One region of the Pseudomonas sp. NFACC46-3 genome, then DNA from elsewhere that is predicted to be linked to it. Evidence: predicted binding sites of a transcription regulator. Region 1 holds the regulator's gene; each other region holds the start of a gene.
What was found. Region 1 encodes FliA, which starts transcription of late flagellar genes. Its sites were predicted from a motif close to CTAAAGTTTNNNNNNNNNNNGCCGNTAA; they were not measured.
Positions count from the first base shown of each region.

Region 2: motA (flagellar motor stator protein MotA) is a predicted target of FliA. The motif match lies at 1,641-1,668, and genes of this name have one in related genera.
Region 3: BM300_RS24370 (Maf family protein) is a predicted target of FliA. The motif match lies at 4,038-4,065, and genes of this name have one in related genera.
Region 4: flgM (flagellar biosynthesis anti-sigma factor FlgM) is a predicted target of FliA. The motif match lies at 3,410-3,437, and genes of this name have one in related genera.

Region 1 is NZ_FOTH01000030.1:48,141-56,162, forward strand. It holds gene flhA (flagellar biosynthesis protein FlhA) at 1-1,092, shown strand, start outside; gene flhF (flagellar biosynthesis GTPase FlhF) at 1,104-2,453, shown strand; gene fleN (flagellar synthesis regulator FleN) at 2,570-3,400, shown strand; gene fliA (RNA polymerase sigma factor FliA) at 3,397-4,140, shown strand; gene BM300_RS24015 (chemotaxis response regulator CheY) at 4,308-4,679, shown strand; gene BM300_RS24020 (protein phosphatase CheZ) at 4,698-5,483, shown strand; gene BM300_RS24025 (chemotaxis protein CheA) at 5,514-7,772, shown strand; gene BM300_RS24030 (protein-glutamate methylesterase/protein-glutamine glutaminase) at 7,821-8,022, shown strand, end outside.
Region 2 is NZ_FOTH01000017.1:14,629-22,650, forward strand. It holds gene BM300_RS17495 (HDOD domain-containing protein) at 31-1,569, opposite strand; gene motA (flagellar motor stator protein MotA) at 1,737-2,588, shown strand; gene motB (flagellar motor protein MotB) at 2,592-3,629, shown strand; gene rsgA (small ribosomal subunit biogenesis GTPase RsgA) at 3,846-4,877, opposite strand; gene orn (oligoribonuclease) at 4,987-5,529, shown strand; gene BM300_RS17520 (trimeric intracellular cation channel family protein) at 5,793-6,404, shown strand; gene queG (tRNA epoxyqueuosine(34) reductase QueG) at 6,386-7,465, opposite strand; gene BM300_RS17530 (NAD(P)H-hydrate dehydratase) at 7,529-8,022, shown strand, end outside.
Region 3 is NZ_FOTH01000031.1:50,342-58,363, reverse strand. It holds gene gatA (Asp-tRNA(Asn)/Glu-tRNA(Gln) amidotransferase subunit GatA) at 1-461, opposite strand, end outside; gene gatC (Asp-tRNA(Asn)/Glu-tRNA(Gln) amidotransferase subunit GatC) at 478-765, opposite strand; gene mreB (rod shape-determining protein MreB) at 1,138-2,175, shown strand; gene mreC (rod shape-determining protein MreC) at 2,318-3,469, shown strand; gene mreD (rod shape-determining protein MreD) at 3,466-3,954, shown strand; gene BM300_RS24370 (Maf family protein) at 4,138-4,734, shown strand; gene rng (ribonuclease G) at 4,791-6,248, shown strand; gene BM300_RS24360 (YhdP family protein) at 6,309-8,022, shown strand, end outside.
Region 4 is NZ_FOTH01000003.1:83,288-91,309, reverse strand. It holds gene BM300_RS05945 (glutamine synthetase family protein) at 1-201, shown strand, start outside; gene BM300_RS05940 (MFS transporter) at 272-1,639, shown strand; gene BM300_RS05935 (flagellar brake protein) at 1,702-2,448, opposite strand; gene BM300_RS05930 (flagella synthesis protein FlgN) at 2,541-3,008, opposite strand; gene flgM (flagellar biosynthesis anti-sigma factor FlgM) at 3,056-3,373, opposite strand; gene flgA (flagellar basal body P-ring formation chaperone FlgA) at 3,546-4,310, opposite strand; gene BM300_RS05915 (chemotaxis protein CheV) at 4,389-5,315, shown strand; gene cheR (protein-glutamate O-methyltransferase CheR) at 5,374-6,201, shown strand; gene flgB (flagellar basal body rod protein FlgB) at 6,558-6,965, shown strand; gene flgC (flagellar basal body rod protein FlgC) at 6,969-7,412, shown strand; gene flgD (flagellar hook assembly protein FlgD) at 7,428-8,022, shown strand, end outside.

The sequences.
Region 1 (8,022 bases):
GAGCTGCTGCCGTCGCCGGCCCGCGCCATGGAAACCAAGGAACTGGGCTGGGATGACGTGACGCCTATCGACATGATCGGCCTGGAAGTCGGTTACCGCCTGATTCCATTGGTCGACCGCAACCAGGGTGGTCAGTTGCTGGCGCGTATCAAGGGGGTGCGCAAGAAGCTCTCCCAAGACCTGGGCTTCTTGATGCCCACCGTGCATATCCGCGACAACCTCGATCTGGCGCCGAGCGCGTATCGCTTGACCTTGATGGGGGTGATCCTGGCTGAAGCCGAGATCTACCCGGATCGCGAGCTGGCGATCAACCCGGGGCAGGTCTACGGCAGCCTCAACGGCATCACCGCCAAGGATCCGGCTTTCGGCCTGGAAGCGGTGTGGATCGAAATCAGTCAACGGGCCCAGGCGCAGTCCCTTGGCTACACCGTGGTGGACGCCAGTACAGTGGTGGCGACCCACTTGAACCAGATCCTGTACAAGCACTCCAGCGAGCTGATCGGCCACGAAGAAGTCCAGCAACTCCTGCAAGTACTGGCCAAAGGCTCGCCGAAGCTGGCCGAAGAGCTGGTGCCGGGTGTGGTTTCGTTGTCGCAGTTGCTCAAGGTGCTGCAGGCGCTGTTGGCCGAACAGGTGCCCGTGCGCGACATACGCAGTATTGCCGAGGCTATCGCCAACAACGCTTCCAAGAGTCAAGATACCGCCGCCCTGGTGGCTGCGGTTCGGGTCGGCGTGTCCCGTGCAATCGTCCAAAGCATTGTAGGCACTGAGTCTGAGCTGCCTGTGATCACCTTGGAGCCAAGGTTGGAACAGATATTGCTCAATAGTCTGCAGAAGGCAGGACAAGGCTCGGAAGAGGGTGTTCTGCTGGAGCCAAGCATGGCCGAGAAGCTGCAGCGTTCGCTGATCGAAGCAGCCCAGCGGCAAGAGATGCAAGGCCAACCGGTGATCCTGCTGGTGGCCGGTCCGATTCGCGCGATGCTCTCGCGATTCGGGCGCCTCGCGGTTCCGGGGCTGCATGTGCTGGCGTACCAGGAAATACCGGACAACAAGCAAGTGACCATCGTTGCGACAGTAGGGCCCAACGGCTGAGGTAGTGGTTTATGCAAGTGAAGCGTTTTTTCGCCGCCGATATGCGTCAGGCCATGAAGCTGGTTCGTGACGAGCTGGGCGCTGAAGCGGCCATCATCGGTAATCGCCGGATCGCTGGCGGTGTCGAACTGACGGCTGCGCTGGATTATAAATTGTCGGCGCTGGCTCCCCGGGTTCCGAACATGGAACTTGAAGACGAGCTGCGCAAGACCCAATCGCGCATCGCCAGCGCCCAGGCCGAGCTGAGCCTGCGCAGCAGCGAAGGCGAGGGCGCGGCAGGCACCAATCGTCAATTGTTTGCCGGTCAGCCGCTGACGGCCGGCCTGCCTTTGACTGCTGCCGAACCGCTGATCGAGCAGGCCCACGCCGAACCGCGTCGTCCTGAGCCAGCGCCCGCAGCGCCTGCCCGGGGTGTCGATCCGCGGGCCCTGGATTCGATGCGCTTTGAACTCAACAGCCTGCGTGAGCTGATGGAAGTCCAGCTCGGCTCCCTGGCCTGGAACCAGCTGCAAGGCAGCCGTCCAGCCCAGGCCAACCTGTGGCGTCGCCTGCAACGCATCGGCCTGTCCGGCCCGTTGTCCCGGGACCTGCTGGCGCTGATCAATGATATCGAGGAGCCTCGTCAGGCCTGGCGCATGTTGCTGGCGCACTTGGCGCGGATGATCGCGACCCCGGAAGTCGAGCCGTTGGAAGAAGGCGGGGTAATCGCCATGGTCGGTCCTGCCGGCATGGGCAAGACCACCACCCTGGCCAAGCTCGCCGCCCGTTATGTACTCAAGTACGGCGCCCAGAGCATTGCCCTGGTGAGCATGGACAGTTTCCGTATCGGCGCCCAGGAACAACTCAAGACCCTCGGCCGGATCCTCAATGTGTCGGTGACCCATGTGGATCCGGGTCAGTCCCTGGCCCAGGCGCTGGAGCCGCTGCTGCGCAAACGCGTCGTGCTGATCGATACCGCAGGCCTGCAAGCCAGCGATCCAGCCCTGCGCATGCAGCTCGAAAGCCTGGCCGGACGCGGTATCAAGTCAAAAAATTATCTCGTATTGGCAACCACCAGCCAGAAACAGGTTCTAACCGCCGCATACCACAGCTACAAACGCTGCGGGCTGGCCGGCTGCATCCTGACTAAGCTGGACGAAACGGCAAGCCTGGGCGAGGTGTTGAGCCTGGCGATCGGTCATGAATTACCGGTGGCCTACCTGACCGACGGGCCGCGGATCCCGGATGATTTGCATCTGCCGCGCCGTCATCAACTGGTCAGTCGTGCCGTGAGTGTGCAAATGCAGGAAGAACCCAGCGAAGAAGCCATGGCTGATATGTTCGCTGATATCTACCACAGCCCGACCAAGCAGGTCGGCTGAGGTAATCATGAATATTTTTTGTACCTACATCGATGGTCTGCCATGCATTGTTCCGTATGTGAACGCGCAGCCAGTAATGTGGCCTCCGTCTAAGTAAGACAAGGTAAAGAACGAACATGGGCAGCATGCATCCCGTACAGGTGATCGCGGTGACCGGCGGCAAAGGTGGCGTCGGGAAGACTAACGTGTCAGTGAACTTGTCCCTGGCTCTGGCAGAGCTTGGCCGACGGGTCATGCTGCTGGACGCCGACCTGGGCCTGGCGAACGTCGACGTGTTGTTGGGGCTTACACCCAAACGCACGCTGGCGGACGTGATTGAAGGGCGCTGTGAGCTGCGTGACGTATTGTTGCAGGGGCCGGGCGGGATTCGCATCGTGCCGGCTGCCTCAGGCACCCAGAGCATGGTTCACCTGACCCCGGCCCAGCACGCGGGCCTGATCCAGGCTTTCAGCGACATCGGCGACAACCTCGATGTGCTGGTGATCGACACCGCAGCCGGTATCGGTGACTCGGTCGTCAGTTTTGTCCGCGCGGCCCAGGAAGTGCTGCTGGTGGTCTGCGACGAACCGACGTCCATCACCGACGCCTATGCCCTGATCAAGTTGCTTAACCGCGACTATGGCATGAACCGCTTCCGCGTCCTGGCCAACATGGCCCAGAGCCCGCAGGAAGGACGCAACCTGTTCGCCAAGTTGACAAAGGTCACGGATCGTTTCCTGGACGTCGCCCTACAATACGTCGGCGCAGTGCCTTACGACGAAAGCGTACGCAAGGCCGTCCAGAAGCAACGTGCCGTTTATGAAGCCTTTCCACGTTCCAAATGCGCGCTGGCGTTCAAGGCAATCGCCCAGAAGGTCGATACCTGGCCACTGCCGGCCAACCCTCGCGGGCATCTGGAATTTTTCGTCGAGCGTCTTGTGCAACAAACAGCAGGGCCCGTGCTATGACAGCCAGCGGTTACAACCATCTCTACAAAAAATCGGCACGGGACGCCCAATACGAATTGATCGAGCGTTACGCGCCACTGGTCAAGCGTATCGCCTATCACTTGCTGGCGCGGTTGCCGGCCAGTGTCCAGGTCGAGGACTTGATCCAGGCGGGCATGATCGGCCTGCTCGAAGTGTCGAACAAATACGACGCGAGCAAGGGCGCGAGTTTCGAGACGTATGCCGGTATTCGCATTCGCGGTGCGATGCTCGATGAAGTCCGCAAGGGCGATTGGGCGCCGCGTTCGGTACACCGCAATACCCGCATGGTCAGTGATGCAATTCGGGCAATTGAAGCTAAAACCGGGCGTGACGCTAAAGATCACGAGGTTGCGGCCGAACTCCAGTTGAGTCTCGACGATTATTACGGGATTTTGAACGATACCTTGGGCAGTCGCCTGTTCAGTTTCGACGACCTGTTGCAGGACGGCGAGCATGAAGGGCTGCACGAGGATAATGCAAGTGCTCACATGGAGCCGTCGCGTGACCTGGAAGATGAACGTTTCCAGAGCGCGCTGGCGGATGCGATTGCCAATCTGCCGGAGCGTGAGCGGCTGGTCTTGGCGCTGTACTACGACGAAGAGCTGAACCTCAAGGAAATCGGTGAGGTCCTGGGGGTCAGCGAATCGCGGGTCAGCCAGTTACACAGCCAGTGCGCGGCCCGTTTGCGGGGGCGTTTGGGGGAGTGGCGAGCGCGTTGACAGGCAGTGTGGGGACACTGCGAACGAGGCTGGCCTGGCAGGTGCTGTACCAGTCTCCATCCGTTGTGCTCCAGACCGTTGTCGAGTGTTGTGCCGGATTGATTGAAATGGCGCGTCCAGGTGCTGGGCGCGTTTAAGACTGCTTGGAGGTCGAATTGGACAAGAACATGAAAATCCTCATCGTTGATGACTTCTCAACGATGCGGCGGATCATAAAAAACCTGTTGCGTGACCTTGGGTTCACCAACACGGCCGAAGCAGATGACGGGACCACTGCGCTCCCGATGTTGCACAGTGGCAACTTCGATTTCCTGGTCACCGACTGGAACATGCCGGGCATGACCGGTATCGACCTGTTGCGCCAGGTGCGTGCCGACGAAAAACTCAAGCATCTGCCGGTGCTGATGGTCACTGCCGAAGCCAAGCGCGAGCAGATCATCGAAGCGGCCCAGGCCGGTGTAAACGGCTATGTGGTCAAACCCTTCACGGCCCAGGCGTTGAAAGAGAAGATCGAAAAAATCTTCGAACGCATCGGTTAACGGCGCCACGGGGGAGCTATGGATAACGAATCTTCAATGGGCGATTTCGAATCGACCCTGAAAAAACATGCCCGCGAACTGGTCGACAGCCTTGAAAAAGGTCGCTTTGGCGATGCGGTTCAAATGATCCATGAGCTCAACCAGACCCGTGACCGCGGTCTGTATCAGGAGGTGGGCAAGCTCACGCGTGAATTGCACAGCGCGATTGTCAATTTCCAGATCGACCCGAATATGCCGCAGGCCGAGGAAGTCTCGCAGATCACCGACGCCACCGAGCGTCTGGGTTATGTGGTCAAGCTGACCGAGGCTGCGGCCAACCGCACCATGGACCTGGTGGAAAGCGCAACGCCCCTGGTCAATGGCCTGAGCGACGAAGCCCAGGCCTTGAGCACCGACTGGGGTCGGTTCATGCGGCGCGAAGTCGGCGCCGAAGAATTTCGGGAGCTGGCCCGTCGGGTCGACGGTTTCCTGACGCGCAGCAGCAACGAGAACCGCGCCGTGGCCAGTAACCTCAACGACATCCTGCTGGCTCAGGACTATCAAGACCTGACCGGTCAGGTGATCAAGCGCGTGACCCAGTTGGTCACCGAAGTCGAAAGCAACCTGCTCAAACTGGTGTTGATGGCCAGCCAGGTCGACCGCTTTGCAGGCATCGAACACGACCGTGAAGCGATGCTCGCTGAAAAAGATCCACAAAAACATCTCTCTCAGGGTGAAGGTCCGCAGATTCATGCCGATAAAAGAGAAGACGTTATGTCCGGTCAGGACGATGTGGACGATTTGCTGTCCAGCCTTGGATTCTGAGTTTTAGCCCTGTTTTAGGAGCAGCCATTAATGAGCTTCGGCGCCGATGAAGAGATCCTTCAGGATTTCCTGGTTGAGGCCGGCGAGATTCTAGAGCAACTGTCTGAACAGCTGGTCGAGCTGGAAAGCCGACCAGATGATGCGGATCTGCTCAATGCAATTTTTCGCGGTTTCCACACTGTAAAAGGAGGCGCCGGCTTCCTCCAGCTCAACGAGTTGGTGGAGTGCTGTCACATTGCCGAAAACGTGTTCGACATCCTGCGCAAGGGTGAGCGTCGCGTTGATTCGGAACTGATGGACGTGGTGCTTGAAGCGCTGGATGCGGTCAACAGCATGTTCAGCGAAGTGCGTGAGCGCTCGCCGATCACCGCTGCCACCCCCGAACTGCTCGCTGCGCTGGCGCGCCTGGCCGAGCCGCAATCGGCTGACGAAGCGGCTCCGGTTGCCGAGCCTGCGGTTGAAGAACCGGTCGCCGAGGCATCGGGCGACATCACCGATAACGAATTCGAACAACTGCTGGACTCCCTGAATACCGTCAAGGCCCAGGCCGAGGCGCCGGTCGCTCCGGCTGCACCTGCTGCACCGGTCGCCGATGGGGCTGCCAGCGATGAAATCACCGATGCCGAGTTCGAGTCACTGCTCGACCAGCTCCATGGCAAGGGCCAGTTCGCGCCGGATGCGGTCGTGCCGCCGACGGCTCCGGCCGCCCCGAAAGCCGCGGGCGACAGCTCGGACATCACCGACGACGAATTCGAAGCCTTGCTCGATCAGTTGCATGGCAAGGGCACCTTTGCCGTTGACGCGCTGGATTCAGCCATCGCTTCGGCGCCGACACCGGCCAAGCCTGCCGCTGCTACCGCGGGCAGCGACCTGATCAGCGATCACGAATTCGAATCACTGCTCGACGAGTTGCATGGCAAGGGCAAGTTCAGCGAAGTCGGTACCGCTTCTGCTGCGCCTGCTGCCGCTGCCGCAGCGGCTGCACCGGCGGCCAAGGCTGCGCCCAAACCCGCTGCCAAGGCACCGGAACCGAAGGCCGAACCTGCCAAGCCTGCCGCTGCTGCTCCGGCGCCCGCCCGTGCTGCGGCGGCTGCGCCAGCGGAAAAACCGGCCAGCGAAGCCGAGACCACTGTTCGGGTCGATACCGCGCGCCTGGACGAGATCATGAACATGGTCGGCGAACTGGTGCTGGTGCGTAACCGTCTGGTGCGCCTGGGCCTCAACAGCCAGGATGAAGCCATGTCCAAGGCCGTGTCGAACCTCGACGTGGTCACGGCGGATCTGCAGACCGCGGTCATGAAGACCCGGATGCAGCCGATCAAGAAAGTCTTCGGGCGCTTCCCGCGCCTGGTTCGCGACCTGGCTCGCCAGCTCAAGAAAGAAATCAACCTGGAACTGGTGGGTGAAGAAACCGACCTCGACAAGAACCTTGTCGAGGCCCTGGCCGACCCGCTGGTCCACTTGGTGCGCAACGCGGTCGACCACGGCATCGAGTCGCCGGAAGAACGCGAAGCCTCGGGCAAGGTCCGCAGCGGCAAGGTGATCCTGGCCGCCGAGCAGGAAGGCGACCACATCCTGCTATCGATCTCCGACGACGGCAAAGGCATGGACCCTAACGTGCTGCGTTCCATCGCGGTGAAACGCGGTGTGATGGACAAGGATGCCGCTGACCGCCTGAGCGACACCGAGTGCTACAACCTGATCTTCGCCCCAGGTTTCTCGACCAAGACCGAGATTTCCGACGTGTCGGGCCGTGGCGTGGGCATGGACGTGGTGAAAACCAAGATTTCCCAGCTCAACGGTTCGATCAATATCTACTCGACCAAGGGCCAGGGCTCGAAGATCGTCATCAAGGTCCCGCTGACCCTGGCGATCATGCCGACCCTGATGGTGATGCTGGGCAACCAGGCGTTCGCCTTCCCGCTGGTCAACGTCAACGAGATTTTCCACCTCGACCTGTCGCGCACCAACGTGGTGGACGGCCAGGAAGTGGTGATCGTACGGGACAAGGCACTGCCGCTGTTCTACCTCAAGCGCTGGCTGGTCAGTTCCGCCGCTCATGTGGAGCAGGGCGAAGGCCACGTGGTGATCCTTTCGGTGGGCACCCAGCGGATCGGCTTCGTTGTCGACCAGTTGGTGGGCCAGGAAGAAGTGGTCATCAAGCCGTTGGGCAAGATGCTCCAGGGCACCCCGGGCATGTCCGGCGCCACCATCACCGGCGACGGCCGCATCGCGTTGATCCTCGATGTGCCAAGCATGCTCAAGCGTTACGCCGCTCGGCGTATTTGATTCTGGAGGGGCGTGGCCCAGGGCCGCGCCTCGTCTAACGGAGTGTTTATGGTAGTTAAAGTCCTGGTGGTGGACGATTCGGGGTTTTTCCGCCGCCGCGTCTCGGAAATTCTTTCGGCGGACACGAGTATTCAGGTCGTCGGTACCGCGACCAATGGCAAAGAGGCGATTGATCAGGCCCTGGCGCTCAAGCCGGACGTGATCACCATGGACTACGAGATGCCGATGATGGACGGCATCACGGCCGTGC
Region 2 (8,022 bases), on a different contig from region 1:
GGGGCGCAAAGGGAAAAGATTGTAGCAAGTTCAGCGGCCGCGGTTGGTAAAGGTATGCAGGGCCCTTTCGATGCATTGCACGGTTTTGCCGAAGGCTTGTACGGTCACGTCCGAGAACGGCCCGCCGCCCTGGTCCACCACCACCAGCATGATCACCCGGCCATTGCAGGTCAGAGAGCGCAGCAGCAGGTGCTCCCCACGGAACAGGCTGCGCAGGCCCGGTGGCAGCAGCGCCGAAAACTGCACATTGTTGTCCGGGTTCAGGCGAACCTGGGCCTGCTGAGCCAGCAATCGTTGCACTATTTTGCTCTGGCTGATGGAAAAGCTCATGGCCGCGGCTTCTTTGGGCAGGCCGGCGGTCTGGTGTACGCGCACACTGGTCTGGTTGCGGTCCGCCATCAGGATCATCACCCGGCGCATGCCACAGGCCACCAACACGTCCCGTGCCGAGGTGGTCAGGTGCATGGCATTGCTGAAGGGGCTCGGTTCCACCAGCAGCGCGGAGCATTGCTTGCGCCACTGGCTCAGGTCCTCGGCGCTGGGTGGTGGGGGCGCTAGCAAACCGGGGTGGATGCGACGGCAGCCCCAGGGCCAGAGCAACGCCACGGCCGGATGCCAGAGGTCTGGCATGGCGTCATGACGGGCGCTGGTGACGGCTTGTTGGTGCAGCTGTTGCTGGACCTCATCCATCGGCATCTGCAGGTACAAACTGGTGAGGTATTGCCAGCGGGCACTGTGGGGGCCGTCCCAGGCCTGTTGCGCTGAAAGTGCCAGGCCGTTGGCCAGCAACACGGTATTGGCCGGTTGATTGAGCCAGCGCCGCAGGGTTGGGTCGTCGTCCAGGCGATTCTGCTGGCGCAGCGGGTGCTCGCTGTCCCGGGCGATGCGCAGAACCTGCACCAGCTCGCGGCGTTCATTGAGCAGCAGGCGATAACCTTGTATCACCCAGATCGGCAAGCGCCAGGCTTCCACCAGCGCCAGGCAGATTTTCAGCAGGCTGACGCCGAACAATTCGCGCTCTACCTTGCGCGCGGGTTCGCGTTTGTGGACGACCCGCAATTCCCACTCCCCCAGCAATCGCGGGTGAGTCAAGGCCAATGGCCAGAGCGGCGAGAGAAACAGCAGGCTGCCCCAGTGAATGTCCTGCCACAGCCGCGCCAGGCGGCTGGCAAAAAAGCCATTGGCCTGTTGCGTGGCGTGTTGGCTGATCAATTGCAGCTGGCGCAAGGCGATGGGGATTTCGTGCCCTGGCAACGACGGCAAGCGAGCGAGCAGTTCTTCGGTACGCTTGAGGCCGAGGCGGTTGATGGCCACTTCGAGATTTTCCGCAGGTTCCGCAAGGCTGCCATGGGTGTGATAGTTGGCCTCGCGGATGACGCTCAGGGCCAGGGCGGGGCTGTCCTGCATCAATTCGGCGATGTCACGTAACGAGCGGCGACTGTCGGCAATGGCTTTGCAGACCAGGTCATGGCTGGCCTGGGGCACCGGCAGGTGCACGCCATCGAGCAGCTTGACCCAGCCTTCGAGGGTGGTCGGTCGTGGAGTTGGAACCTTCGTTTCGTTAGCCATGGTTGGACGTGATCATCGCAAAGGGTATCTACGCCCGGAACGGGGCAAAATTGGCTTTTCGCCGGAACTGACTATAGTCTGGCGCAGTTTTGCCGATAAGTAGAAGAAGAGATTTTTCAGCTTCCGAATATGACCTTGAACCCGACTTAAATAAGTACTTTCTATCTATGGCTAAAATTATCGGCATCATTGTCGTGTTCGCGAGCGTACTCGGCGGATACGTGCTCTCCCATGGCAAGATTGCGGCCCTGGTCCAACCCTTCGAGGTGTTGATCATCGGTGGCGCCGCCCTCGGTGCATTTCTGCAGGCCAACCCTGGCTATATGACGATGCACGTGCTCAAGAAATCCCTGGGCATGTTCAGTTCGCGCTTTAGCCACACCTTCTACCTCGAGGTGCTGGGGCTGATCTACGAGATCCTCAACAAGAGCCGCCGCGAAGGCATGATGGCGATCGAAGGCGACATCGAAGACGCCGCCGCCAGCCCGATTTTCGCCAAGTACCCGGCTGTGCTCAAGGACGCCCGCATGACGGCGTTCATCTGCGATTACCTGCGCATCATGTCGTCCGGCAACATGGCGCCCCATGAGCTCGAAGGCCTGTTCGACATGGAGCTGTACAGCCTCAAGGAAGACCTGGAGCACCCCTCCCACGCGGTCAACGGCATCGCCGACGGTATGCCTGGCTTCGGTATCGTCGCGGCGGTATTGGGGATTGTGGTGACCATGGCGTCCCTGGGCGATGGCGACCAGAAATCCATCGGCCTGCACGTGGGTGCGGCACTGGTGGGTACCTTCTTCGGTATTTTGGCCGCGTACGGTTTCTTCGGTCCGCTGGCCCATTCCCTGGCCCATGATGCCAAGGAAGAGCTCAACGTCTATGAAGCCATCAAGGCGTCCCTGGTGGCTTCGGCCTCGGGCATGCCGCCATCGTTGGCGGTGGAGTTCGGTCGCAAGGTCCTGTACCCGGCGCACCGTCCAAGCTTCGCCGAGCTGGAACAAGCGGTTCGCGGTCGCTAAATCATGGAAAATAACCAGCCGATCATCGTCAAGCGCGTCAAGCGCATCGCCGGCGGGCACCATGGCGGTGCTTGGAAAATTGCCTTCGCCGACTTCGCAACGGCGATGATGGCGTTCTTTCTGGTGCTGTGGTTGCTGTCCACGGCGACCCCAGAACAGAAGATCGCCATCGCCGGTTACTTCAAGGACCCGGTCGGCTTTTCCGAAAGCGGCACGCCCTACATCATCGACCTGGGTGGTTCACCGACCCTGGCCCCGGAAAACACACTCAACCCCGAGGTCAAGTCCCAGCCCCAGCCTGACAAGGTGACGGTGGACTCCGAGCAGGTCGAAGGGATGGCCGAGCAGATCGAGCGCGAACGCCTGGAATTGTTGCTGCAAGAGTTGCAGAACAAGGTCGAAGAGAACCCGCAACTGCAGAAATTCAAGGACCAGATCCTGTTCGAAATCACGCCGAACGGCTTGCGCATCCAGATCATGGACGCCGAGAACCGGCCGATGTTCGATTCCGGCAGCGCGCGCCTGAAGCCTTATTTCGAAGACATTTTGCTGGCCATGGCCGACACCATCAAAGCGGTGCCGAACAAAATCAGCATCAGCGGTCATACCGATGCCAAGCCCTACGTTGGCAAAGGAGACTTCGGTAACTGGGAGCTTTCCGCCAACCGCGCCAACGCGGCCCGTCGCGCCTTGGTGGCCGGCAGTTATCCGGACGAGCAGGTGGCGCGGGTGGTCGGTTATGCGTCCTCGGCGTTGTTCGATCGCAAGGACCCGTTCAACCCGGTCAACCGACGTATCGATATCGTGGTGTTGACCAAGAAGGCCCAGCAAGCCATCGAGGGTTCGCAAACCGACGATCCGCCGCTGGATCCGGCCCAAGGGCAGGGCGCACCGGGTGAAGCACCGACGACGCCTGGCGCGGCGGCTGATCCGAACGCCTTGCCGGCGGACCAGCAACCCGTGCCGGCCCATGAGCTGCGCGAGCGTCTGAACCTGTTCGACGACGCTGCGCCGAAACCGGCCGAGCCGCCGGCGCAGTGATCCATAAAAAAGCCGACATCATTGTCGGCTTTTTTATGAGGCGCTGTTCACCTGAGGCGTGCTTGCCTTTGTGGCGAGGGAGCTTGCTCCCGCTCGGCTGCGAAGCAGTCGTAAATGGTGTGTCTGATGCTCCGCATTTGGCGGGTTTTGGGGCTGCTTCGCAGCCCAGCGGGAGCAAGCTCCCTCGCCACAATGGTGTCCGGCTCACATTCCGGGTCAGTAACTGCTATCCGGCAAGCTGGCGATGATCGAGCGGTAGCTATTCATCCGTTGCTGATGCACGCGACCTTCTTCCAGCGCCTTGAGCAGCGCGCAACCAGGTTCGCGGTCGTGCTTGCAGTCGCGGAAGCGGCAGGTGCCGATCAGGTCATTGAATTCGATGAACCCGGCCTCGACATCGGCCCGGCTGACGTGGCCCAGGCCGAATTCACGTATGCCCGGCGAGTCGATCAATTCACCGCCGCCGGGGAAGTGGAACAACCGCGCGGTGGTGGTGGTGTGGGTGCCCTGGCCGGACAGCTCGGACAGCGGCCCGACGCGAGTCTCGACGTCTGGCAGCAGGCTGTTGACCAGCGATGACTTGCCCACGCCAGACTGGCCGACGAACACACTGATGCGCCCGTCCAGTTGTTGTTGCAATTGCTCCATGCCGTTGCCGTGATGGGCCGAGACTTCCAGCACCGGATAACCCAAATCCCGATAGACCGACAGCAGGGCGTTCAGCGCCGGGGCGTTGTGCTCGTCGATCAGGTCGAATTTGTTGAGCAGCAACAACGGGCGGATGCCGGCGTGTTCGGCGGCCACCAGATAACGGTCGATCAGGTTGGCGTGGGGCTCGGGCAAGGGCGCGAATACAATGACGATCATGTCGACGTTGGCCGCTACCGGCTTGAGCTGACCACGGCTGTCCGGACGGCACAGCTCGGTGTGGCGTGGCAATTGCGCCACGATCACACCGATGCCCTGGTTGCCGGCACGCCAGACGACTTGGTCGCCCGTGACCAGGGCCGGCAGGTTGGCGCGCAAGTGACAACGGAACACTTGGCCGGCCAGCTCGCCTTCCCGGGCCTCGACCTCGACCTGCACACCGAAGTGGGCGATCACCAGGCCGGTCTGTTCCGGGCCCAGGTCGCCACCTTCCAAGGCTTCGACAGCACTGGACTCGCGTTTGGCGGCGCGGGCGGCGCGCTCGCCCTGGATCTTTTCGATGCGCCAGTTCTGACGACGATTGAGTTGGCGTTTGGCCATGGGTGTTCCGTATGAAGAAATGCAGCGAATAGGGTAAAACGGCGGCGAGTTTAGCACGCCCAAGGGCCGGCCTAGGCTAAACTGCGTGGCTACGCCGAGGAGCTTCCCTATGCAAAACCCGCAGAACCTGATCTGGATCGACCTGGAAATGACCGGTCTGAACCCGGACACCGACGTCATCATCGAAATGGCCACCATCGTCACCGACAGCGACCTCAACACCCTGGCCGAAGGCCCGGTGATCGCGATCCACCACAGCGACGAGATCCTGGCCGGCATGGATGAATGGAACACCCGCCAGCACGGCGGCTCGGGCCTGACCCAGCGGGTACGCGAGAGCAAGATCAGCATGGCTGAGGCCGAAGCCCAGACCATCGCCTTCCTGGAGCAGTGGGTGCCCAAGGGCAAGTCGCCGATCTGCGGCAACAGCATCTGCCAGGACCGTCGCTTCCTTTATACCCACATGAAATCCCTGGAAAGCTATTTCCACTACCGCAACCTGGACGTCTCCACCCTCAAGGAACTGGCCGCCCGTTGGGCTCCAGAAGTGCGTGACAGCTTCCAGAAGGGCGGCAGCCACTTGGCCCTGGACGACATCCGCGAGTCCATCGCCGAGTTGCAGCATTACCGCAAGCATTTCATCAAGTTCTAACCGGCACCCGGCGACCGGCGAGATTGCTTTTGTGGCGAGGGAGCTTGCTCCCGCTGGCCTGCGCAGCAGGCCCCAACCGTCCTTCAGGTAGACCGCATTGTCCGGTTTGCGACTGCTGCGCAGCCGAGCGGGAGCAAGCTCCCTCGCCACAGGGATCGGTTTGGACCAGAGGCGGCATGTTTAGGTGGAAGTCGTTGCCTTGCCCTCTTTTGGTGCCTGCCCGAAATGGCTAGACTGCGCGCCTTCCTGCAAGGACCGCCACCATGTTGCTGATGCTTTATCTGATCGCCATCACCGCCGAAGCCATGACCGGCGCCTTGTCTGCCGGGCGCCGCGGCATGGACTGGTTCGGCGTGGTGCTGATCGCCTGTGTCACGGCGCTGGGTGGCGGTTCGGTGCGTGACGTGCTGCTCGGTCATTACCCGCTCACCTGGGTCAAACACCCGGAATACCTGGTGCTGACCACGGCGGCGGCGATGCTGACGGTGTTCCTGGCGCGCTGGATGCGCCACCTGCGTTCATTGTTCCTGGTGCTCGACGCCGCGGGGCTGGTGGCGTTCACCCTGATCGGCTGCATGACGGCCCTGGAAATGGGCCATGGCATGCTGGTGGCGTCGGTCAGCGGAGTGATCACTGGGGTGTTCGGCGGTATTTTGCGGGACATTTTCTGCAACGATATTCCGCTGATCTTCCGTCGCGAGCTCTATGCCAGCGTTTCATTTGCCGCGGCGTGGTGCTATCTGCTGTGCGTCTTCCTGCAACTGCCGAGTGAACAGGCGATCCTCATTACCTTGTTCGGTGGTTTCCTGCTGCGGCTCCTGGCGATTCGTTTTCACTGGGAAATGCCGAAGTTCGTCTACAACGACGAGGTTTGACGCTCGGCATGTTGCCGCAACGCCCACTCCACATGCTCGCGCACCAACTCCGACGGGTAGTCGCGTCGCGCCTGCAGCGCTTGCAGCACGGGAATCGTTGACGGCGCATTACCCAGGCCCACTGCCAGGTTGCGCAGCCAGCGCTCGTACCCGGCGCGGCGCAGCGGCGAGCCTTCGGTGCTGCTCAGGAACGTTGCCTCGTCCCACATGAACAACTCGGCCAGCCCGGCATTGTCCAGGTTGTGCCGCGGCTTGAAGTCGCTTTCCCCGGACGGCCGGGCGAAGCGGTTCCAGGGACAGACGATCTGGCAGTCATCGCAGCCGAACACCCGGTTGCCGATCAACGGCCGCAGTTCCTCGGGGATGGCGCTTTTCAGCTCGATGGTCAGGTAGGAAATGCAGCGGCGGGCATCGAGCACGTAGGGCCCGACGAAGGCATTCGTAGGGCAGATGTCCAGGCACGCGGTGCATTTCCCGCAATGTTCGCTGGCATGGGGCGGGTCCACCGGCAGCGGCAGGTCGACAAACAGCTCGCTCAGGAAGAAATAGCTTCCGGCCTTGCGGTTCAACACCAAGGTGTTTTTACCGATCCAGCCCAGGCCGGCCTGTTCGGCGATGGCTTTTTCCAGGACTGGAGCACTGTCGACGAAGGCGCGATAACCGAAGGGGCCGATCACCGCCTGAATTTTTTCTGCCAGTTGCTGCACACGTTTACGGATCAATTTGTGGTAATCGCGGCCCAATGCATAACGCGAGACGTAGGCTTTCTCCGGTTGGCCGAGCATCTGCGCCATGTGCGTGTCGCCCGGCAGGTAGTCCATGCGCAGGGAAACCACCCGTAGCGTACCCGGCACCAGTTCCTCGGGGTGCGAGCGTTTGCTGCCGTGGGCGCCCATGTAGTCCATTTCGCCGTGGTACCCGGCATCGAGCCAGCGTTGCAGGTGTTGCTCATGCTCGGCAAGGTCCAGGCCGCTGATGCCGACCTGCTGGAAGCCCAGCTCGCGGCCCCACTCCTTGATGGATTGGGCGAGGGCGGGGAGGTCTGTGGGAATGGCAGGCATGAGGCGAGAGAAACCAGAGCTGAGATGCGTATAATTCTGCCAGACATCGGAGCCCGAAGACGCATGCCGCACACTAAAGATGATTTTCCCGACGCGCTGTACAGCGCCGCGCAGGTCCGGGCCCTCGACGCACAACTGATCGCGGCCGGCACCGCCGGTTTCGAATTGATGCAACGCGCCGCCCGCGCCACCTGGCGAGCGATTGTCCGGCGCTGGCCTGATGCCCACGAGCTGACGGTGCTGGCCGGGCATGGCAACAACGCCGGCGATGGCTATCTGGTCGCGACCCTGGCCCGGCGCGCTGGCTGGTCGGTGCGGGTGCTGACGGTGGGCGAGCCCCGGCGCTTGCAGGGCGACGCCGCCAATGCCCACGCCGAAGCGGTGGCGGTGGGCGTGCCGATGGAGCCGTGGTCGGATGAGGCAGAGTTGCGCGGCGTGTTGCTGGATGCGCTGCTCGGGACGGGCTTGAGTGGCGAGGTGCGCGAGCCTTATGTGCGGGCTATCGATACGATCAACGTCAGCGGTCTGCCGGTCGCGGCGGTGGATATCCCCTCGGG
Region 3 (8,022 bases), on a different contig from region 1:
CCACCGGACGAACCGCCCGGTACGTGTTCCAGGTTCCACGGGTTCTTCACGGCGCCGTAGTAGCTCGACTCGTTGGCCGAGCCCATGGCGAATTCGTCCATGTTGGTCTTGCCCAGGGTCACGGTGCCGGCGGCGGCCAGCTTGGCGACCACGGTGGCATCGTACGGGGCTTTGAAGTTGTCGAGCATCTTCGAACCGCAGCTGGTGCGGATGCCCTGGGTGCAGAACAAGTCCTTGTGGGCAATCGGCGCACCGAGCAGGGCACCGGTTTCACCATTGGCGCGCCGGGCATCGGCGGCCCTGGCCTGGCTCAGGGCCAGCTCCTGGGTGAGGCTGATGAAGCTGTTGAGCTGCGGGTCAAGCTGGGCGATGCGCGCCAGCAGGACCTGGGTCAGCTCTTCGGAAGAAAACTTTTTATCGGCGAGTCCGCGGGCGATCTCGGCCAGGGTCATGTGATGCATGAGAGGCTCTTTCCCTTTAGTCGATGACTTTCGGAACCAGGTACAGGCCGTTTTCGACCGCTGGTGCGATGGACTGGTAGGCCTCGCGGTGATTGGACTCGGTCACGACGTCGGCGCGCAGGCGCTGGCTGGCTTCCAGTGGGTGTGCCAGTGGTTCGATGCCGTCGGTATTGACCGCCTGCATCTCGTCGACCAGCCCCAGAATGCTGTTCAGGGCAGAAGTGATGTGTGGAAGATCGGCTTCATTGAGGCCCAGACAGGCCAGATGAGCGATTTTTTCCACGTCGGAGCGTTCAAGCGCCATGGGATTCTCCAGTGGAAAACAAAACGGACGCAGTCTGTCCGTGTGTTAGATTGTCGGAACACTACCGCATTTCTACGGCCCTAGTGCCCTGTATCACAAGTGCTGTTCCTTTTTGACGGCGTCTATTGCCGTCATGCTGCGTTGCCGCTTCTCGCCATAGCAGGCTATGACTCGTCGCGGCGCCTTGCCTGACGACAATAGCCACTCGTCAAAGAAGGAGCGCACTTATGACACAGGGCACTGGCCGCGATTGTGGGGTTTGGTGCACAGAAAAGCGGCCAATTTAACATATTGGCGCCTTGCCCAAAATCCCTGTCGTTGTTAGAGTTTGCCGCACTTTTTTACCCACGCGTTGCCTAGGGTCCCTTTCCCATGTTCAAGAAACTGCGTGGCATGTTTTCCAGCGATCTTTCCATTGACCTGGGCACTGCCAACACCCTTATTTACGTGCGCGAGCGCGGTATCGTCCTGAATGAACCCTCGGTCGTGGCCATCCGCACCCACGGTAACCAGAAAAGTGTCGTGGCTGTCGGTACGGAAGCCAAGCGCATGCTGGGCCGTACACCGGGCAACATCGCGGCCATTCGCCCAATGAAGGATGGCGTGATCGCCGACTTCAGCGTCTGCGAAAAGATGCTGCAGTACTTCATCAACAAGGTTCACGAAAACAGCTTCCTGCAGCCCAGCCCTCGTGTGCTGATCTGCGTTCCATGCAAGTCCACCCAGGTAGAGCGACGCGCTATCCGTGAATCGGCTCTCGGCGCCGGTGCCCGTGAAGTGTTCCTGATCGAAGAGCCAATGGCCGCTGCCATCGGTGCCGGCCTGCCGGTGGAAGAAGCCCGCGGCTCGATGGTCGTCGACATCGGTGGGGGTACCACTGAAATCGCGCTGATCTCCCTCAATGGTGTGGTCTACGCCGAATCCGTACGTGTGGGCGGCGACCGTTTCGACGAAGCGATCATCACTTATGTGCGTCGCAACTACGGCAGCCTGATCGGCGAATCCACCGCCGAGCGCATCAAGCAGGAAATCGGCACGGCCTACCCGGGCGGTGAAGTGCGTGAAGTCGACGTGCGTGGTCGCAACCTGGCTGAAGGCGTTCCACGGGCCTTCACCCTCAACTCCAACGAAGTGCTCGAAGCGCTGCAAGAGTCGCTGGCGACCATCGTCCAGGCGGTCAAGAGCGCCCTGGAGCAGTCGCCGCCGGAGCTGGCGTCGGACATCGCCGAGCGCGGCCTGGTGCTGACCGGTGGTGGCGCACTGTTGCGTGACCTTGACAAGTTGTTGGCCCAGGAAACCGGCCTGCCGGTGATCGTTGCCGAAGACCCGTTGACCTGCGTTGCCCGCGGCGGTGGCCGAGCATTGGAAATGATGGACAAGCACACCATGGACCTGCTCTCCAGCGAATAAGTTTTGCTGAAGTGGTCTATGTTGTTCGCTCCCGGGCAGCACTTTGCAGTGCTGCCCGTTGGCGTTTATCTTCTGTCATTCGTATCCAGGCCGGTTTGATGCCGTATGAATAAAGAAAACATTTGCCTGGGAGGAGCGGCCTATTAAACCGCTTTTCGCCAAAGGCCCCTCATTGGGTGTGCGCCTGCTGGTGCTGACCGTGCTATCGGTCGCGCTGATGGTGGTCGATGCCCGCTTCACGCTGCTCAAGCCTGTACGCAGCCAGATGTCGCTGGTGTTGATGGAATCCTACTGGATCACCGACCTGCCGCAGCGCCTGTGGCAAGGTGTCGCCAGCCAGTTTGGCAGCCGGACCGAACTGGTCGCCGAAAACGAAAAACTCAAGACCGAAAACCTGCTGTTGCAGGGGCGCATGCAGAAGCTGGCGGCCCTCACCGAGCAGAACGTTCGGCTGCGCGAGTTGCTCAATTCTTCGGCGCTGGTCAACGAGAAGGTCGAAGTGGCCGAGTTGATCGGCATGGACCCCAACCCCTTCACCCACCGTATCATCATCAACAAGGGCGAGCGCGACGGCGTGGTCCTCGGCCAGCCGGTGCTCGACGCCCGTGGCCTGATGGGCCAGGTGGTGGAGTTGATGCCCTACACGTCCCGCGTGTTGTTGCTGACCGATACCACCCACAGCATTCCGGTGCAGGTCAACCGCAACGGCCTGCGGGCGATCGCCAGCGGCACCGGTAACCCGGAACGCCTGGAGCTGCGGCATGTGGCCGATACCGCCGATATCAAGGAAGGCGACCTGCTGGTCAGTTCCGGCCTCGGCCAGCGCTTCCCGGCCGGGTATCCGGTGGCGACGGTCAAGGAAGTCATCCATGACTCCGGCCAGCCGTTTGCCATCGTTCGCGCGGTGCCGACGGCGGCATTGAATCGCAGCCGCTACCTGCTGCTGGTATTCAGCGACAACCGCACGCCCGAAGAACGTGCCAACGATGCCGCCGTGGCCCAGGAAGCCCAGGACCGCCAGGGCGGCGAGTCGGCCGCCCCAGTGACCGCAGCGCCGGCGCCTGTCCCGGCCGCGGTGCCAAAACCACCAGTGCCAGCACCCGCGACGGCGGCTCCGGCCACCGCGCCGGCGGCAACCCCGGTCACCGCGCCCGCCGCGCCTGCTGTGAAACCGACCCGCTCGGCCACCCACGCGCCCGCCGCGCAGCCTGCTCAACCAGCCCGGCCCGCCGCCAAACCGCCAGCCTCCACGCCGGCCACCGCGCCAGCCCCCAGGGGAGCACGAGAAGAATGAGCAGTACCCAATCCGGTAACGGCTGGATGGTCTGGCTGACCTTCGCCATCGGCCTGTTGCTCAGCGTTTCGCCGCTGCCGCAGTTCATGGAAATCCTGCGCCCACTGTGGCTGGCCCTGTTGCTGGCCTTCTGGGCGCTGGCCTTGCCGCACAAGGTCGGCATGGTCACCGCCTGGTGCCTGGGCCTGGCCGAGGACGTGCTTTATGGCACGTTGCTGGGGCAGAACGCGCTGATCCTGACGTTGATCACCTTCTTGGTGCTGTCGCTGCAACAACGCCTGCGGATGTTCCCTATGTGGCAGCAGTGCCTGGTGATCCTGGTGATCTTCGGCCTGGCGCAACTGGTGCAGTTGTGGCTCAGCGCGCTGACTGGCAACCGCCAGCCGACCCTGGCGCTGGTCTTGCCAGCCCTGGTCAGCGCCTTGCTCTGGCCCTGGGTCAGCTTCGGTTTGCGTGGCCTGCGCCTGCGTTTCAAAATCAACTGATTCGGTCAGGATACCTACACTTTTTCTGATGACTTACATCCCTGTGGCGAGGGAGCTTGCTCCCGCTCGGTTGCGTAGCGACCGTAAAGGTTGGGGCCGCTGCGCAGCCCAGCGGGAGCAAGCTCCCTCGCCACAAAAGCTGTTTTTGTCTGGATGGCTGTGCTTTGAGAGGGAGATGTCTTGATGAAACCGCTTTACCTCGCCTCAGGTTCGCCGCGTCGGCGTGAACTGCTCACGCAGATCGGTGTACCCTTTACCGCCGTCGGCGCGGACATCGACGAAACTCCCCTGGACCACGAAACCCCTTCGGCCTATGTCGAGCGCCTGGCGCGCTGCAAGGCCGAGGCGGGTCGGCGAGCCCTGGACGCCGGCATGGATGGCTGCGTGTTGGGCGCCGATACGGCTGTGGTACTGGACGGGCGAATTCTCGGCAAACCCGTGGACCAGGCCGATTCCATGGCGATGCTCTTGAGCCTGTCCGGTCGCGAACATGAAGTATTGACCGCCATTGCCATACTGGGAGGGCAGCGTTGTGAATCCCGCGTTGTGCGCAGCCTGGTGCGCTTTCGGTCGATCACGGAACAGGAAGCGGCGGCCTACTGGGCCAGCGGTGAACCCCGGGACAAGGCCGGCGGCTATGGCATTCAAGGGCTGGGTGCGGTATTCGTCGCCGGGCTTGAAGGCAGTTATTCAGCCGTGGTCGGCCTGCCGCTGTGCGAAACCGCAGAACTACTGGGCCATTTCGGCATACCCTGTTGGCAAACCTTGAGCGCGCGCTGAGCGCCGTCTGACTTGATGCGGCCATAATCGTGAACATGCCTGAACGAGACCCTGCCATGAGTGAAGAGATCCTGATCAACATCACGCCGATGGAATCGCGCGTGGCGGTGGTTGAAAACGGTGTTCTGCAAGAGGTCCACGTCGAGCGCACGCAAAAGCGTGGCATCGTCGGCAATATCTATAAAGGCAAGGTGGTGCGGGTGCTGCCGGGCATGCAGGCGGCCTTCGTCGACATCGGCCTGGACCGCGCGGCATTCATCCATGCGTCGGAAATTTCCATGCGCGAAGGGCCGGCCGTGGAGAGCATCAGCGCGCTGGTGCATGAAGGCCAGAGCCTGGTGGTGCAGGTCACCAAGGACCCCATCGGCTCCAAGGGCGCGCGCCTGACCACGCAACTGTCGATTCCGTCGCGCTACCTGGTGTACATGCCGCGCACCGCCCATGTCGGCATTTCCCTGAAGATCGAAGACGAGGCCGAGCGCGAGCGTCTCAAGCAGGTGGTCAGCGACTGCGTGGAAAAAGAAGGCATCAAGGAAGCCGGTGGGTTCATCCTGCGCACCGCCGCCGAAGGGGCCGGGGCCGATGAGATCCTCATGGACATCCGCTACCTGCGCAGGCTTTGGGACCAGATCGCCGCGCAGATCAAGACCATCGCCACCCCCAGCGTGATCTACGAAGACCTGGGCCTGGCGCTGCGGACCTTGCGCGATCTGGTCAGCCCCAAGATCGAGAAAATCCGCATCGACTCCCGGGAGACCTTTCAGAAAACCACGCAGTTCGTCGCCGAACTGATGCCGGAAATCGCCGACCGCCTCGAGCATTACCCTGGCGAACGGCCGATTTTCGACCTGTACGGCGTCGAAGACGAAATCCAGAAAGCCCTTGAACGCAAGGTCCCGCTCAAGTCCGGCGGCTACCTGGTGGTGGATCCGGCCGAGGCCATGAGCACCATCGACGTCAACACCGGGGCGTTCGTCGGCCATCGCAACCTGGAAGAAACCATCTTCAAGACCAACCTGGAAGCCGCCACCGCCATTGCCCGGCAACTGCGCCTGCGCAACCTGGGTGGGATCATCATCATCGACTTCATCGACATGGAAGATGAAGAGCACCAGCGCCAGGTGCTGCGGACCCTGGAAAAACAACTCGAACGCGACCACGCCAAGACCAACATCATCGGTATCACCGAGCTGGGCCTGGTGCAGATGACCCGCAAGCGCACCCGCGAAAGCCTCGAACAGGTGCTGTGCGAGCCGTGCAGCAGTTGCCAGGGCCGCGGCAAGCTCAAGACCCCGGAAACCGTGTGTTACGAAATCTTCCGGGAAATTCTCCGGGAGGCGCGCGCCTACCAGGCGACCGGCTATAGAGTGTTGGCGAACCAGAAAGTCGTGGACCGCCTGCTCGACGAGGAGTCAGGCAATGTCGCAGAGCTGGAAGCGTTTATTGGACGCACGATTCGCTTCCAGGTGGAAACCATGTATTCCCAGGAACAATACGACGTGGTGTTGCTCTGAAGAGCTTGGGAAGCGGCGGGCCCGCGGATTTGATCGTCTTTGCCAGGGGAGCCCACTGACATGGAGCGTCTGACACGCATTTTGGCGGCGCTGACTCGCTGGGGGCTGGGGCTGTGCGCCCTGCTGCTGGTGTTGCTGGCGTTGTACGTCAGCCTCGGTCGCGAGCTGGTCCCGCTGGTGGCCGAATATCGCGCCGAGGTCGAGACCCGGGCCGGCGCTGCCTTGGGCATGCCTGTGCACATCGGACGCCTCGACGGTAGCTGGAGCGCCCTGGCGCCAATCCTGGCTGCGCGCGACGTGGTGGTCGGCGAAGGCCCCAACGCCTTGCACCTGGATCAGGTGCGAGCCGTGCCCGACCTGTGGGACAGCTTGCTGGCACGTCAGGTGCGTATTGCCCACCTGGAAGTCAGCGGCCTGAAGATCAGCCTCAAGGAGGGCACCGACGGCAAGTGGGCCCTGGAAGGCCTGCCGGTGAAGGACGACCAGCCCCTCGATCCGCAGCAATTGCTCGAACGCATGCAGGTGGTCTCCAGGTTCTCGCTGCTCGATAGCCAGGTGACGTTGCAACCTGTCGAGCAACCACCGCTGACCCTCACCTACGTCGGTTTGAGCTTGCGCACCGGCGCCATCCGTCAACGGCTGGACGTGCGCTTGACCCTGCCTGACGGTCAGCCGGTGGCGATCAACCTGCGCACCCGTATCCGCGCCAGTGACTGGAAGAACGGCCAGGCCGATGCGTACCTGAGCCTGCCGCAAAGCGACTGGGCCAAATGGCTGCCCAAACGCCTGACCCAGCAATGGAATTTTTCCCGGATCAAGGCCGGTGGCGAGTTCTGGCTGAGTTGGGGCGGCGGTACGGTGCAAAGCGCGGCCATGCGCTTGAACGCTCCTGACATCCTGGGTGCCTACGCCGAGCGCAAGCCGGTGCAGATCCATAACCTGGCGCTCAATGGATATTTCCAGCGTGGTGACCAGGGATTTACCGCGACCTTCGATTCCCTGGCGATGAACCTGGGCGAAACCCGCTGGGAATCGCGCCTGCAACTGCAACAGAGTGCTGCCACCGAAAAGGCCGAGGAGCGCTGGCACCTGCAGGCCGATCGCCTCGACCTGACCCCGCTTACGCCTTTGCTCAACGCCCTGGCACCGTTGCCTGAAGGCCTGGCGACGACCATCGACCGTCTCAAGGTGACCGGTGGCCTGCGCAACGTGCTGCTGGACTACCGGCCGCAGAACACCGGTGACCAGAAAATCAGCTTCGCCACCAACCTGGACACCGTGGGCTTTGACGCCTATCGCGGCGCCCCGGCTGCGCGCAATGTATCGGGGAGTCTGAGCGGCGACCTCGGTGGCGGCGAGCTGCGCATGGACAGCAAGGACTTTTCCCTGCACCTGGACCCGATTTTCGCCAAGCCCTGGCAGTATCTGCAGGCCAACGCCCGGTTGACCTGGAAGCTCGACAAGCAAGGCTTCACCCTGATCGCGCCGTATTTGAAGGTGCTGGGCGAGGAGGGTCGGATTGCTGGCGATTTCCTGATCCGCCTGCATTTCGACCACAGCCAGGAAGACTACATGGACCTGCGGGTTGGCCTGGTGGACGGTGATGGACGCTACACCGCCAAGTACCTGCCGGCGGTCCTCAGCCCGGCGCTGGATGAGTGGCTGCGCACGGCCATCGTCAAGGGCGCGGTGGACGAGGGCTTCTTCCAGTATCAAGGCTCGCTCAATCACGGTGCCGAAGACGCGGCACGCAGTATCAGCCTGTTTTTCAAGG
Region 4 (8,022 bases), on a different contig from region 1:
GAATTCGAAGTGCCGGATAAACTGTCGTTGCCATGTACCTTGCATGCCGCCTTGGAGCGTCTGAAGCGTAGTCATCTGGCGAAGGAACTGTTTGGTACGGAGTTCATCGAAGGCTACATCGCCTCCAAGACCCTGGAGCTGACCAGCTTCTTCGATGAAATCACGCCTTGGGAGCGACGTGTCCTCGCGGCCCAGGCATAACGAACCGTCGCATTCGGGCTATCTTCAACAGGTAGCCCTTACTCACCTCAAGGAGCCGCTCGGAACGCCGATGCGCCAAATCTGGAAACCTTTTCGAGCGCTTTATTTCGCTTCGCTGATGATGTTGATCGGCTCGGGCCTCTTGAGTACTTACTTGGCCTTGCGCCTGGCCGCCGACCATGTGGACAGTCTCTGGGTCGGTGCGCTGATGGCCGCCAACTATTTCGGCCTGGTGCTGGGGGGCAAGATCGGCCATCGGCTGATCGCCCGCGTCGGGCACATCCGCGCCTATTCGGCCTGCGCCGGGATTGTCGGGGCGGCCGTGCTGGGCCATGGCTTGGTGGACTGGCTGCCGGCCTGGGTCGTGCTGCGGATGATTGTCGGCCTCGGAATGATGTGCCAGTACATGGTCATCGAGAGCTGGCTCAACGAGCAAGCCGATGCCAAGCAGCGTGGGGTGGTGTTCAGCGGCTATATGATCGCCTCGTACCTGGGGTTGGTGCTGGGTCAGTTGATCCTGGTCATGCACCCGGCCCTGGGGCCTGAGCTGTTGATGCTGGTGGCGTTGTGCTTCGCCTTGTGCCTGGTGCCGGTGACACTGACCCGGCGGATTCACCCGGCGGCGCTGCATCCGGCGCCCATGGAGCCGCGCTTCTTCATCAAGCGTGTGCCACAGTCATTGAGTACGGTGCTGGGCTCCGGATTGATCGTCGGCTCGTTCTATGGTCTGGCGCCGCTGTATGCCTCTCAGCAGGGTCTGTCGACCGAGCAGGTCGGTCTGTTCATGGGTAGCTGCATCTTCGCCGGACTGCTGGTGCAGTGGCCCCTGGGCTGGCTGTCCGATCGATATGACCGGGCGCTGCTGATCCGCTGCTTTGCGCTGGTCCTGACGATCTGTGCGCTGCCATTGGCGATTCTTCCGACGGTGCCGCTGGAGGTGCTGTTCGTCGCGGGGTTCTTCTGTTCGCTGGTGCAGTTCTGCCTGTATCCGCTGGCGGTAGCGTTCTCCAACGACCACGTCGAAGCTGATCGAAGGGTGTCCCTGACCGCGATGCTGCTGGTGACCTACGGCGTGGGAGCCAGCATCGGGCCGCTGGTGGCCGGCGTGCTGATGAAAATGTTCGGCAGCCAGATGCTCTACGGCTTTTTCGCTTTCTTCGCCTTGGTACTGGTGTGGCGGATCCGACCGAAAGCGGTGACCAACCTGCATCAGGTCGATGACGCACCGCTGCATCACGTGGCGATGCCGGACAGCATGTCGAGTTCGCCTTTGGTGGCGTGTCTTGATCCGCGGGTGGATGAGCAGGTGGTGCAGGAGCAGATGCAGGCGCCGGCCAATCCGGACGTGGAGCCCGAGCCGGCCACTGAGGCTGCGGCCGAGGCTGAAACTGAAACCGAGGCGCCCGAGACACCGAGTTTTACCCAGGCCAGGCCTTGAAGCAGGCATAAAAAAACGGGCAGTCGCCGTAAGGGACTGCCCGTTTTTCATGCCTCGAAAAATCAGAGGTCGTCTTTATCGAAGCGCCGGGCTTCTCGTTGGAGCTGGTAGACGAACCGCTCGACCTGCCGTTGCACCAAGCCACTGATGTTATGGAAGCGTACACCGGCGAACGTGGTGTTGATCCTTTCTTCGAAATGCAGGTAACGCAGCTCGACTGGCGCGGTCATGTTGCCAAAAGGCAGGGCCGCGATGAAACGCTCATACACCTGGCCCAATTGCAGACGCTCCGTGATGTCGCCGTCAAAGCGCAATTTGCAACCGGTGGCGGAGATGTCCAGCAACTTGCCATCTACGGGGGACTTGAGCTTGTCGCCGCCCAGTTCAACGCTTACCAGTTGTGCCAGTTTCAGGGCGGCGCGGAAGGCGTTGCGACGTTGGTGGTAGACCACTTCGTCGGGCAGGGCGCCGCGATAGCAGCGACCGTCGCTGGATTCATCGATGGTCAGTGGACCCTTGCCATCCCAGGCGATACGCACGCCGTCATGAAAACCCTCGACACGAAACGGCTCGCCAGCCAGCAGGAAACGCTCGCCGTCCCGGGGGATCATTTCATCCAGGGCGATGGAGTTGGTCTCGCGATCGACGTTGACCAGATAGCTCTGGAAGCGCTGGCTACGTTCGTGGAAGGTGATGATCAGTGGGTCGTGGCTCTCTTGCAGCATCCGCAGGTTGCCGGAGATTTCCAGGGGCGTGGTGAGGACCTTGGGGGGCTGCGGAGCATCATCCGCGTTTGATGCATTGAACACGGTGAGTCAATCTCCAGGCAAAATACGACTACGAATGGCCGGCATTTTGCCAGCATGTATCGCGCGTTGATAGAGCGAAGGCATTGTTCGTTTCATGCCTGGCTGAGCGGGCGGTGCTTGACCATTCTGGCCGTTGAACCGCTAGCGTCATACAGCGTCGGGATCTCGCCACCGTTGAGAATGCGCAACTGGTTGGCGGTGGCGGCCTGCTGCATCAGGATCGACTGGCCGTTGCGGGCGTTGGTTGCCTGGCATTGGGCGAGCAGGTCGTTGAGTACTTTGCTCTGGGAGCGCAGCTGATCGCCGATCGTCGACTGGCTGGCCAGTTGCTCGAGGCCGTCATGGCTGGCAGGCAGGTTGAGGCTGGCGAGGATCTCGCTGCGTTTGCGGCCATGCTGGTCAAGCAAGATGATCAATGCCTGTTTCTGCGCCAGGATATTCTCCAGCAGAGGCATGTCACGACCGTGCAGTGCCACGGATTCGGCCTGCAACAATTCCAGTAGCTGTTGCGCTGGAACGAAGTCGTCGATGATCAATTGCAATAAATGAGTGTCGTGCATGGCTGGCCTTGGGTCTTAGCGTCCAAAAGCCTGGCGCAGGCGGCGGCCTAGCGCTGGGCTTCGAAGTTGAGCAGTTTGCTGGCTACGCGGTTGCTGTCGACTTTGTAGCTGCCATCGGCGATTGCTGCTTTCAACTCGGCCACGCGGGCGTTGTCGACGACAGGTTGATCGCGCAGCTTGTCAGTGACCTTCTGCAACTGCTGAGCCTCATTGCTGAGGTGTACCGACTCCCCATTGCTGACTTGGTCGGCTGGTGTAGACAGCGGCGCGGATTTGCCGGCTTCGGCGGTTTCCTTGGTAGCGCTGGTACGCGTAGTGCCTGTCAGCGGTGAAGAGCTGTTTAAACGATTGAAATCGATGACCATGGTAAAAAACCTCTGGGTATTTGGACGCTTGCCATGTTTTCGGCCATTCCCAAAAAAACTTTAGGCTCATTTATTCAATGAACGTGCGCACGTCTGCGCTTGCCTTTGCGTAAGGCACAGTCTAGGGAACACCGGGATCAAGCGCCAGCTTTCTACCTCCTCTACCGGGTCATTACATCGCCACTTCCACTTGGCCTGGAGCCATCACTTGCGCCTTGATGACGCGCTGGGAATTGAGGTTTTTTACCCGTATCTGTTCACGCATGCCGCCGTTGGACAGGGCTTCGCCGGGCATCCGCACGGCCAGGGAGCCGCTGCGGGCGGTGATGACCACCTGGTCGCCCTTGCGGACCACTTCGGCCTGCTCCAGGTGCACCAGCGTCACGACCTGATCGGCGACCATTGGTCGGACAAGTTTCTGCCCGATGGCCTGATCGACGGAGGTCAGGAAGCCCTGGGTGATCTGGCTGATGTCCCGTTCACGCAGCATCACGTCCTGGGGCTCGACGATCCCGGCCCGCTTGAGCGGACGCGTGGTGGTGACAATTTCCCGAAACAGGCGCACTTGAGCGGGCACGAACACCGTCCAGGGCGCGGCGCTGTCGCAACGAACCTTCACCGTGACGCGGCCCAGAGGGCGAGCGGGACTTTCCAGCGAAGCAGTCAATTCCTTGTCGCACATTGGCATGCGCAGGCGCGGGTCGAGTTGGTTGACTTCGATTTCGTAGCGACCTTCGGTTTGACTGGTAGCCAGATAGTCTTCTACGGTGAATTCAAGAAAGCCCTGAGTGACGCCGATAAGGAGATCAGGCAAGGTAACCGGAACAGCAGCAAGGGCAGGACCGCCCGAAGTGAACAGGCAGACAGCCAGCAGTGCACCGAGCCAGTGGCGGCAGTGAGTGGTCAGGCGTCGAGAAAATGTCGTTTGTGCGTTCATGCCGGTTCAATAGCAAGCCCCGTGCCGTTTAGTGATGAATGCGCGTCGGACACATTAGCGTTAGGTAGGAGTCAGGGCATGGCGGGAGTAATGGATTCGGTGAACCAGCGCACTCAGCTGGTCGGTCAGAATCGCCTGGAGCTGTTGTTGTTCCGTCTCGACGGCCAACAAATGTATGGGATCAACGTATTCAAGGTCCGCGAGGTGCTGCAATGCCCCAAGCTGACCCTGATGCCCAAGTCCAGCCCCGTCGTGTGCGGTGTGGCCAATATTCGGGGAGCGACCATCCCGATTCTCGACCTGGCGATGGCGACCGGTTCCGGTCGGCTGCTGGACCAGAGCAATCCGTTTGTGATCATCACCGAGTACAACACCAAGACCCAGGGGTTCCTGGTCCGCTCGGTGGAGCGCATCGTCAACATGAACTGGGAAGAGATCCATCCACCGCCCAAGGGGACCGGCCGCGATCACTACCTCACGGCAGTGACCCGGGTCGATAACCAGTTGGTGGAAATCATCGACGTGGAAAAAATCCTCGCCGAGGTAGCACCCACGCCGGAAGCGATCTCCGTGGGGGTGGTGGATGCCGAAACCCAGCACAAGGCGATTTCGCTGCGGGTGTTGACCGTCGATGACTCTTCGGTGGCCCGCAAGCAGGTGACCCGTTGCCTGCAAACGGTTGGCGTCGAGGTGGTGGCGTTGAACGACGGGCGACAGGCGCTGGATTACCTGCGCAAACTGGTCGACGAGGGCAAGAAGCCTGAGGAAGAGTTCCTGATGATGATCTCCGACATTGAAATGCCGGAGATGGACGGGTACACCCTGACTTCGGAAATCCGCAGCGATCCGCGCATGCAAAAGCTGCACATCATCTTGCATACTTCGTTGTCCGGGGTTTTCAACCAGGCGATGGTCAAGAAGGTCGGTGCCGACGATTTCCTGGCGAAATTCCGTCCCGATGACCTGGCGTCCCGGGTCGTCGAGCGGATCAAGGCAGCAGAATAAAGTAAAGGTCGGGCGCGTTGTGCGCCCGGCAAGTCAACACGATGAAAGAGGCGGTATCTTGTCTACGGGTAATTTGGATTTCGAACAGTTCCGGGTCTTCCTGGAAAAAGCCTGTGGCATCTTGCTTGGTGAAAACAAGCAATACCTGGTGTCGAGCCGTCTCAATAAATTGATGGAGCAACAGGGCCTCAAGTCATTGGGCGAGCTTGTGCAGCGTATCCAGACCCAACCGCGCAGTGGTTTGCGCGAGATGGTGGTGGACGCCATGACCACCAACGAAACCCTGTGGTTTCGCGACACCTATCCGTTCGAAGTGCTGAAGAACAAAGTGCTGCCGGCCGCCATCAAGGCCAGCCCGGGCCAGCGCCTGCGGATCTGGTCGGCGGCCTGTTCGTCGGGGCAGGAACCCTATTCGCTGTCGATGTCCATCGATGAGTTCGAACGCTCCAACCTCGGCCAGTTGAAAGGCGGCGTGCAGATCGTCGCCACCGACCTGTCCGGGACCATGCTCAATAACTGCAAGACTGGCGAGTACGACAGCCTGGCCATCGGCCGTGGTTTGTCGCCGGACCGCCTGCAACGCTACTTCGACCCGAAAGGGCCGGGCAAGTGGGTGGTCAAGGCGCCGATCAAGAGCCGGGTGGAGTTCCGCTCGTTCAACCTGCTGGACAGCTATGCCAGCCTGGGCAAGTTCGACATCGTGTTCTGCCGCAACGTACTGATCTACTTCTCCGCCGAAGTGAAGAAAGACATCCTGCTGCGCATCCACGGCACGCTCAAGCCGGGCGGCTACCTGTTCCTCGGCGCCTCCGAGGCGTTGAACGGTTTGCCGGATCATTACCAGATGGTCCAGTGCAGCCCGGGGATCATTTACCAGGCGAAGTGATTGGCTTGGGTTGACAAAAAACGGGAGTCCCCACGGGCTCCCGTTTTTTTATGCCCGCTCATTCCTCCCTATCACCATTATCCCTGTGGGAGCGGGCTTGCTCGCGAATGCGGCGGTCAGTCGAGATAAATGTCGCTGTCACACCGCTTTCGCGAGCAAGCCCGCTCCCACAGTTTGAATGCCATTGCCCTTGAGAAGCGGCAGAAAAGCGGCAGCTTGCGGAAGCCAGTTGCCGCTTTTCTGGCATTGCCGCCTTGCCGATGCCCGCAAAGCCCCGGTTTACGGGGCTTTGGAAAGTGGCACGCCGCTTGCTATAGCCAACGTACGTACATTCTGGTCACCCAAAGGTTTCCGACATGAGCATCAGCTTCGATAAAGCGCTCGGTATCCACGAACAGGCCCTGAGCTTCCGCGCCCAGCGTGCCGAAGTCCTGGCCAACAACATCGCCAACGCCGATACCCCGAACTACAAGGCTCGGGACCTGGACTTCTCCAAAGTGCTCGCCGAGCAGAACGAGAAGGCCAAGAACGGCCACTTCGCCTTGAACATGACCAACAGCCGTCATATCGAAGCCGAAGGCCTGGGTAATGGCGACGAGTCGTTGATGTATCGCACGCCGATGCAGCCGTCGATCGACCAGAACACCGTGGACGCTCAACTGGAACAGTCCAACTACGCGGAAAACTCCGTGAACTTCCAGGCCAGCTTCACCCTGCTCAACAGCAAATTCAAAGGGCTGGTATCGGCCCTGCGTGGAGAGTAAGCCATGTCGATTGCTAGCGTATTCAACATTGCCGGCAGTGCCATGAGTGCCCAGACCACTCGCCTGAACACCGTCGCCAGTAACATCGCCAACGCCGAGACCGTTTCGTCGAGCATCGACCAGACCTACCGCGCCCGCCACCCGGTATTCGCCACCATGTTCCAGGGCGGCCAGTCCGGCGGCAGCGACTCGCTGTTCCAGGAGCAGGACGCGGCCGGGCAGGGCGTACAGGTGCTTGGCGTGGTCGAAGACCAGAGCAACCTCGAAGCCCGTTATGAGCCGAACCATCCGGCCGCTGATGCCAAGGGTTATGTCTACTACCCGAACGTCAACGTTGTCGAAGAAATGGCCGACATGATTTCCGCCAGTCGTTCGTTCCAGACCAACGCCGAAATGATGAACACCGCCAAAACCATGATGCAGAAGGTCCTGACCCTCGGTCAGTGATAAGGGGCGAGTCACATGAGCGTTACCAACACTACCAGCGGTTTGAGCCTGAACGAGATTCTGGCCAATTCCTCGGTCAAGACCAACAACACCTCCGATACCCTCGGGGCAATGACAGGTGCGGCGACCGGCAAGAAGGAACTGGGCAAGGATGCGTTCCTGCAACTGCTCGTTACCCAGCTGAAGAACCAGAACCCGCTGGAGCCCCAGGACAACGGTGAGTTCGTGGCCCAATTGGCGCAGTTCAGCAGCCTGGAAGGCATCACCACCCTCAACGAGACCGTCAGCGGTATCGCCGGCAACTACAACTCGTCCCAGGCTTTGCAGGCCTCGTCGCTGGTCGGTCGCTCGGTCATCGCCCCAGGCGACAAAGCCGTGGTCGATACCTCCAAGAGCCTCAACGGCACGGTGGTGGTACCGACATCGGTGTCCTCCGTCGCGGTCAAGATCGTGGACAAGGACGGCAAGACCGTCCGCACCATCGACCTGGGCAGCCAGAACGCCGGCAATTCCGCTTTCATCTGGGACGGCAAGAACGATGCGGGCACGGTCGTCGAATCGGGCACTTACACCTTCGCCGCCTCGACCACCATCGACGGCAAGGCGACGT